2 regions of the Streptomyces sp. NPDC058664 genome follow, and region 1 is predicted to be linked to the other one. Evidence: predicted binding sites of a transcription regulator. Region 1 holds the regulator's gene; the other holds the start of a gene.
What was found. The regulator HspR, encoded in region 1, represses chaperone genes until heat shock. The targets are predictions, from matches to a motif close to TTGAGNNNNNNNNNCTCAA.
Positions count from the first base shown of each region.

Region 1 (4,185 bases):
CACGCCCGCGCCCCTGGGAGGGATCTCCCAGGACGGCTCGTAGGGAGCCGCGAGCACGCTGTCCGCGGGGGAGCTCTCCCACGAGGGCTCGCTCGGACCCGCCACCACGGAGTGCGCCGGAGCGCTCTCCCACGAGGGCTCGCCCGGACCCGCCACGGAGTGCGCCGGGGTGCTCTCCCACGAGGGCTCGCCTACGGCGAGTGCGCCGAGAGCAGCCGCCGCAACGGCTATGGCGCTAAGTGCACGAACCATCCTGGTCATGACCGATCTCCACCTCTTTTGATCACTACCTCCCCCCCGCGAATAAGACGATGGCTCACGCACGCCCCCTTTCACCAGCCACGCCGGGCATCATGTTCCTGTAATTCATGACCCTGAGGGGGGTGCAAATGAGGCGAGAAGGCGACGAGACCGGTCATAAGCACAGTCACGGTGAACTATGCGACGTGGGCAAGGAGCTCTATGCGAACGCCCTCCGCAACGGACGCGTAGCCCGCTCCGACACCGAAGCCGCCCCCTGCCTGAGGGAACTCTCCCTCCTGCACCCGGACCCGGACGACAGCCAGTGGCTGCGCCCCGTGCCGCCTTCGATCGCCCTCAGCCAGCTCGTGCACCCCATCGAGCAGGAGATACAGGCCCGCAGGCAGCACGCCATCGCGCTCGCGGACACGTTCGAGCCGTTCATGGCCCTTCACACACAGGACCCCTCCGGCTCCCAGGCCATCACCGTCCTCGAAGGCCTCAGCGTCATCAACGCCGCGCTCGACCGCGCCATCAACGAGTGCACCGAGGAGCTCCTCACCATCCAGCCCGGCAGCGGCCGCCGCCCCGAGACCCTCGAAGCCGCCCTGCGCCGCATGGAACCGCTGCTCGACCGCGGGGTCCGGATGCGCACGCTCTACCAGCACACCGCCCGGCACCACCCCGCCACCCTCGCCTACGTCGAACGGGTCGCCCCCTACGGACTCGACCTGCGCACCCTCGAGGAGATCGTCGACCGGCTGATCATCGTCGACCGCAAGGTCGCCTTCGTGCCCGCGCGCAGCGACCGCCAGGTCGCCCTCGAACTGCGCCACGAGGGCCTCGTCCAGTACCTCGTCGGCGTCTTCGACCAGTTCTGGCTGCACGGCGTGCCCTGGGAGGAGGAGATCCCGTACAGACCCTCCGTGGACGGCATAGGCGGCGTCCAGCACTCCATCGCCAAACTCCTCGTCGAGGGCCACGTCGACGAGGCCATCGCCCGCCGCCTCGGCATGAACGTGCGCACCTGCCGCGCCCACATCGCCAAGCTCGCCGCCACCCTCGGCAGCGGCAGCCGGGCCCAGCTCGGCTACCTCATCGCCCGGTCCGGCATCCTCGACGGGGACACCCTGCCGGCGACGCACCCGGCCGGAACCGAACGGGACGACTGACCGCCGTGTACGTACAGATCGACCTCGACGGCCCTGCCGGGACCCTCCGGGTCTCCGGGCACGGGCTGCCCGCCGTGGAGCTCGTACGGGCCCCCGGGACCCGCCCCGACGCCCACACCCCCATCGGGACCCGCAGGGCCGCGCTGCTCGCGCTCACCGTGGACGGGGAGCCCGCCCGTGTCAGGCCCGCCCGCGGGCGCCTCCTGCGGCGCTCCTACCGGGTCGGCGTACGGACCGGCGGGGCCCGCTACCGGCTGATCCCCTGCGGGTACGCCGAGAGCCGGTTCACCCGGAACGGGCGACGGATCGGCACCCTGCTCTCCTCCGGCGACGGCCGGGTCGTCGACACCTGGGAGCCCGGCGCGACCCCCCTGGACATCGCCCTCGGCACCGCCCTGGCCGCGGCCTTCGGTACGGGCGCCGCGCCCTGGTGGGAGACGGTCGGCGACATCGTCTCCGAACTGGTCCCCTGAGCCCGTACGCGTGAGGCCCCCTCCACGGTGGTGGAGGGGGCCTCACGCACGTCACACGGACTACTCGCCCCGCTTGGGGGGACGCCACACCACCAGGGCGCTCGCCTGCTGCACGTCCTGGTACGGCACCAGGTCGCGCCGGTACGAGGCGTGCACCTGGGCCTCGCGCTGCCGCATCGCCGCCGCCGCGCCGTCGACCGCGGCCGACAGCTCCGCGATCCGGTTCTGCAGCGCCGCGACCTGGTTCTCCAGCTCGATGATGCGCTTGATCCCGGCCAGGTTGATGCCCTCGTCCTGCGACAGCTGCTGCACCTGGCGGAGCAGCTCGATGTCACGGGCCGAGTAGCGGCGGCCCCGGCCGGCCGTGCGGTCGGGGGAGACCAGACCGAGACGGTCGTACTGCCGCAGGGTCTGCGGGTGCAGGCCCGAGAGCTGGGCCGCCACCGAGATGACGTACACCGGCGACTCGTCGGTCAGCTCGTACGCCCTGCTGCTAAATCCTGGCTGTCGTCGGCGCCCGTCCACGGGTCACGCTCCCTTCGCGGCCTGGAACAGCTCCGCCCGGGGGTCCTCGGAGGCGGTCGCCTCGCGGTAGGTCTCCAGGGCCTCACGTGCCTTGTCGTCCAGCTCCTTCGGCACCGCGACCTCGACCGTCACGAGGAGGTCGCCGCGGGTGCCGTCCTTGCGGACCGCGCCCTTGCCCCGAGCGCGCATGGTCCGGCCGTTCGGGGTGCCCGCGGGCAGCTTGAGGGTGACCGGGGGGCCGCCGAGGGTCGGCACCTTGATCTCGCCGCCGAGCGCCGCCTCCGTGAAGGAGACCGGCACCGTGACGGTGAGGTTGTCGTCCTTGCGGCCGAAGACCGGGTGCGCGTCGACGTGCACGACGACGTACAGGTCGCCGTTCTGCCCGCCGCGCTCGCCCGGCGCTCCCTTGCCGCGGAGCCGGATCTTCTGGTTGTCGCTCACGCCCGCCGGAATGCGGACCTGCATGGTCCGGGAGGACTTGGCCCGGCCGCTGCCCTTGCAGACCTCGCAGGGGTTCTCCGCGATCAGGCCGCGGCCCTTGCAGTCCACGCACGGGTCGGTGAGCGAGAAGCCGCCGCCACTGCCGCGCGAGACCTGCCCGGTGCCGACGCAGGTCGGGCACACGCGGGGCGTGCCGTTCTTGTCGCCGGTGCCCGAACACGCCGTGCAGGGCTGCTGGCTCGACATCCGCAGCGGTACGGTCGCGCCCTCGATGGCCTCGGTGAAGCTGAGCGTCACCTCGGACTCGACGTCCTGGCCGCGCCGCGGCTGGGTACGGGCTCCCGCACCCGCGCCGCGGTTGAACAGGCCGCCGAAGACGTCCCCGATCCCACCGCCGCCGAAGCCGCCGGCTCCGGCATGGCCGCCCTGGGCGCCGCCGAAGAGGTCGCCCAGGTCGAAGTTGAACGAGCCGCCGCCCGGACCGCCGGCCCGGCCCCCGTTGAAGAGGGCGCCGTTCCCGAAGAGGGCGCGGGCCTCGTCGTACTCCTTGCGCTTCTTGGGGTCCCCGAGGATGTCGTTGGCCTCGGAGATCTCCTTGAACCGCGACTCGGCCTTGGCGTCGCCCTTGTTGGCGTCCGGGTGGTTCTCGCGGGCGAGCTTCCGGTACGCCTTCTTGATCTCGGCCTCGGTGGCGTCCTTGGGGACGCCGAGAACCTTGTAGTAGTCCTTCTCGACGAAGTCCTTCGTGCTCATCGACGTCCCTCCTTCCGGACTGCTCCGGTGTTCGTCACTGCTCCGGTGACCGCCGGCGCTCCGGCGGTCACCCACGCTCCGGCGGCCGACGCGTCACCCCTCGTCGGGGGCACCGCTCTCCTCGTCGGCCGACGAGCCGTCCTCCTTGGCCGGAGCCGCGCCCGGCTGGGGCTCGGCGACGGCCACGCGGGCGGGCCTGATGGTCCGCTCGCCGATCCGATACCCCGGCTGCAGGATCGCCACGCAGGTCGTCTCGGTGACGTCCGGCGCGTACGAGTGCATCAGGGCCTCGTGGATCGTCGGGTCGAAGGGCTCGCCCTCCTTGCCGAACTGCTGGAGTCCCAGCTTGGCGACGACCGTCTCCAGCGATTCGGCCACCGACTTGAACCCGCCCACGAGCTCGCCGTGGTCCCGGGCCCTGCCGACGTCGTCGAGCACGGGGAGGAGCTCGGACAGGAGGCTCGCGACGGCGATCTCCTTGACCGTGACCCGGTCCCGCTCCACGCGGCGGCGGTAGTTCTGGTACTCGGCCTGGAGCCGCTGGAGGTCCGCGGTGCGCTCGTCGAGCGCCGAACGGACCT
Region 1 covers NZ_JBHXRW010000025.1:19,947-24,131, reverse strand. The annotation lists gene ACFWUY_RS21190 ((2Fe-2S)-binding protein) at 1-1, opposite strand, end outside; gene ACFWUY_RS21185 (helix-turn-helix transcriptional regulator) at 369-1,412, shown strand; gene ACFWUY_RS21180 (hypothetical protein) at 1,418-1,885, shown strand; gene ACFWUY_RS21175 (heat shock protein transcriptional repressor HspR) at 1,946-2,410, opposite strand; gene dnaJ (molecular chaperone DnaJ) at 2,414-3,604, opposite strand; gene grpE (nucleotide exchange factor GrpE) at 3,698-4,185, opposite strand, start outside.

Region 2 (4,185 bases), on a different contig from region 1:
GACCTCGGCCAGCTCGGGCGAGATCCGGTCGAGGGCGGCGCCCACCTCCCCGTACTCCAGGCCCGCGAGGACCCGGTCCTCGGCGGAGGGGGCGGCGGCCGGCACCTCGGAGGGCGAGGCGGCCCGGGCGGCGACGTGCGCGGCGGCCCGGTCGGCGCGGGCGCCGGCCCGCTGCGCGTCCACCAGGCGCCGGGCGGCGATCACCCAGAGCCAGCCACCGGCCTCGCCCCGGCCGCGGTGGCCGCCGGCCGAGCGCCAGACGGTGACGAAGGTGTCCTGGAGGACTTCCCGTACGGTCTCGTCGTCGGGGCAGCGCCGGGCGAGACGGGCGTGCAGCCAGCCGGCGTGCCGGTCGTAGAGGACGGCGAGTGCCTCGGTGTCCCCCCGGGCGACCGCGCGCAGCAGCGCGGAGTCGTCCTCGTCGCCCCCGGAGGGGCCTCCCCCTGTGGGGCGCGACAGTCTCACGCCTTCTCTATCGCCGGGTGGGCACCGGACGGTTCACGCGCTCACGGACCGGTGGGCGGGCCGCCCTCCGGGAGGGCGGCGAAGACCCGCTGGAGGGCGGGCGGGCGCTCGCCGTCGCCCGCGACGACGAGCCGGTGGCGGTGGGTGACGAAGTACTGGAAGCCGTCGGGGACCGGGTCGCCGGTCGGACGCGACGGCACGCGCGCGTAGGCGGGGTCTTCGAGCGCAGCCCGCAGTTCGGCGGCCTGCGCGGGGGTCATCCGGCCGGTGCGGGGCGGTCGGGTGCCGGAGCGGCTGGTCCAGGTGCCGTCGTAGTGGACGACGAGCTGGTTGCGGACCCCGGCGAGGCCGCCGTTGACGACCACCTCGACGAGGACCTCCTGCCCGCGCGGCTCCTCGGTGGGGGTGACCGTCCCGGCCGGGGCGGGAGGGGCGGTGGACGTGGCCGGTGGGGGCGGCACGGTGACGTCCGACGCCGGTCCGCCGGGTGCCGGTGGGGTTCCGGAGCCGCAGCCGCTCGCGCCGACGCCGCCGACGGTCAGGGCCGCCGCGAGGAGCAGGGCACCGCGCCTTGTCTTCCGTATGCCTCGCACCATGGTCCGAGCATGCCCCGTCCGGGGTTCCGCGCGCAGCCGGACGCCCGAGGCCGTGTCCGGCGGACCATGGCCGAGGCCGTGCGGCCCCGTGGTCAGCCCTCCGTCCGGACGATGCCGGTCAGCGGGCCCCGGTAACGCCAGTCCAGCGAGTCGTACAGCGCGAGGCCGTCCGTGGTCGCCGAGAGCACCCCGGTCTCGGCGCCCGCCTGGGCGGCGGCCGCCTCGAGGGTGCGCATGACGTTGGCGCCGAGGCCGCGCCGCCGGTGCGCGGGGTCGGTCTCGATCTGGTCGGCGACGGCGGTGGAGCCGGTCGGGGCGATCTGGCCGCGCGCGGCGAGGGTGCCGTCGGGGGCGAGGACGCGGACCCGGATGACACCGTCCTTGACCTCGGTGGTCCTGGCGTACCCCTCCGGCGGCGCGGGCCGGGCGCCGGGGTCCAGCGGCTTGACCATCATGAAGCCCGGGTCGTCGGGGACCGTCCAGCCCTCGGTGATCCACGGGGCCACGTCCTCGGGCCCCGCCATGACCTTGAGCCAGCTGTACGGGGCGGTGAGCCGGTCGCAGAGCGCGCCGACGGAGGCCGCGTCGGGGGCGGGCAGGACGTGCCGTACGACGTGCCGGGGGAGGCCCACGTCGATCCGGTACCCCCACGGCTCGGTGACGGCGGCCGGGGTTCCCCGGGAGACGGTCCAACCCGCCACCCAGGCAGAAGTAATAGACGCTATATCCATGGAGGCATTACAGCGGCTGGATGCCGATCGAGGGGAGAGTGATCGCTCAGAGCGAACGGGCGTCCGGGAACATTCATCGGCTCACATGCATTGAGTCCACATAACTCAACTTGACTGCCGAAGGGGAGATCATGGCTTCTGAGTCCGCGTCCGTGCCGCTCACTCTGCCCGTACTGCCGCTCGACGACGAGGTCGTGCTGCCCGGAATGGTGGTGCCGCTGGACCTCTCCGACAACGACGTACGGGCCGCCGTCGAGGCCGCCCAGGCCGCCGCACGGCCCGGCGCGGGCAAGCCGCGGGTCCTGCTCGTCCCCCGCGTCGACGGCACCTACGCCGCGACCGGCGTCCTCGGCACCGTCGAGCAGGTCGGCCGGCTGTCCGACGGCGACCCCGGCGCGCTGATCCGCGCCCTCGGCCGTGTCCGCATCGGCGCCGGTACGACCGGACCCGGCGCGGCCCTCTGGGTCGAGGGCAGCACCGTCGAGGAGACCCTGCCCGACCCGCTGCCCGGCCAGGTCGCCGACCTGGTCAAGGAGTACAAGGCGCTGGCCACCAGCTGGCTCAAGAAGCGCGGCGCCTGGCAGGTCGTCGACCGCGTCCAGCAGATCGACGGCGTCGGCGCCCTCGCCGACAACGCCGGCTACTCGCCCTTCCTCACCGTCGAGCAGAAGGTCGCGCTCCTGGAGACCGCCGACCCGGTCGCCCGTCTCAAGATCGCCACCGCCCAGCTCCGCGAGCACCTCGCCGAACAGGACGTCGCCGAGACCATCGCCAAGGACGTCCAGGAGGGCGTCGACAAGCAGCAGCGCGAGTTCCTGCTCCGCCGCCAGCTCGAAGCCGTCCGCAAGGAGCTCAGCGACCTCAACGGCGAGGCCGAGGGCGACGAGTCCGACGACTACCGCGCCCGCGTGGAGGCCGCCGACCTGCCCGAGAAGGTCAGGGAAGCCGCCCTCAAGGAGGTCGAGAAGCTGGAGCGGTCCAGCGACCAGTCCCCCGAGGGCTCCTGGATCCGCACCTGGCTGGACACCGTCCTCGAACTCCCGTGGAACGAGCGCACCGAGGACCGCTACGACATCCGCGGCGCCCGCGCCGTCCTCGACGCCGAGCACGCGGGCCTGGACGACGTGAAGGAACGGATCACCGAGTACCTGGCCGTGCGCAAGCGCCGCTCCGACCGAGGCCTCGGCGTCGTCGGCGGCCGCCGCGGCGGAGCCGTGCTCGCCCTCGTCGGCCCGCCCGGCGTCGGCAAGACCTCCCTCGGCGAGTCCGTCGCCCACGCGATGGGCCGCGAGTTCGTCCGGGTCGCCCTCGGCGGCGTACGGGACGAGGCGGAGATCCGCGGCCACCGCAGGACCTACGTCGGCGCCCTGCCCGGCCGTATCGTCCGCGCCATCAAGGAGGCCGGGTCCATGAACCCGGTGGTCCTCCTCGACGAGATCGACAAGGTCGGCTCCGACTTCCGCGGAGACCCCGCGGCGGCGCTCCTCGAAGTCCTCGACCCGGCGCAGAACCACACCTTCCGCGACCACTACCTGGAGGTCGAGCTCGACCTCTCCGACGTCGTCTTCCTCGCCACCGCCAACGTCCTCGAAGCCATCCCCGAGGCCCTCCTCGACCGCATGGAGCTGGTCAGGCTCGACGGCTACACGGAGGACGAGAAGGTCGTCATCGCCCGCGACCACCTGCTGCCCCGGCAGCTGGAGCGCGCGGGCCTGGAGCCCGGCGAGGTCGTCCTGGAGGAGGCGAGCCTGCGCAGGCTCGCCGGCGAGTACACCCGCGAGGCGGGCGTCCGCACCCTGGAGCGGGCCATCTCCCGGCTGCTCCGCAAGGTCGCCGCCCAGCACGAACTGGGCGATAGGGAACTGCCGTTCACGGTGGGCCCGGACGACCTGCGCGAGCTCATCGGACGGCCGCACCACGTGCCGGAGTCGGCCCAGGACCCGGCGGAGCGCCGCACCGCCGTGCCGGGTGTCGCCACCGGGCTCGCCGTGACCGGCGCGGGCGGTGACGTCCTCTTCGTCGAGGCGTCCCTCGCCGACCCGGAGACCGGCGCCGCCGGGCTGACCCTCACCGGCCAACTGGGCGACGTGATGAAGGAGTCGGCGCAGATCGCGCTCTCCTTCCTCCGCTCGCACGGCGCGGAACTGGAGCTGCCCGTCACCGGCCTGAAGGACCGGGGCGTGCACATCCACTTCCCGGCGGGCGCGGTCCCCAAGGACGGCCCGAGCGCGGGCGTCACCATGACGACCGCACTGGCCTCCCTGCTGAGCGGGCGCCTGGTCCGCACGGACGTGGCCATGACCGGCGAGGTCTCCCTCACCGGCCGGGTCCTCCCGATCGGCGGCGTGAAGCAGAAGCTGCTCGCCGCGCACCGGGCGGGCATCACGACGGTC
Region 2 covers NZ_JBHXRW010000040.1:13,054-17,238, reverse strand. The annotation lists gene ACFWUY_RS28050 (RNA polymerase sigma factor) at 1-465, opposite strand, end outside; gene ACFWUY_RS28045 (hypothetical protein) at 507-1,061, opposite strand; gene ACFWUY_RS28040 (GNAT family N-acetyltransferase) at 1,154-1,792, opposite strand; gene lon (endopeptidase La) at 1,924-4,185, shown strand, end outside.
Region 2: lon (endopeptidase La) is a predicted target of HspR. The motif match lies at 1,883-1,901, and genes of this name have one in related genera.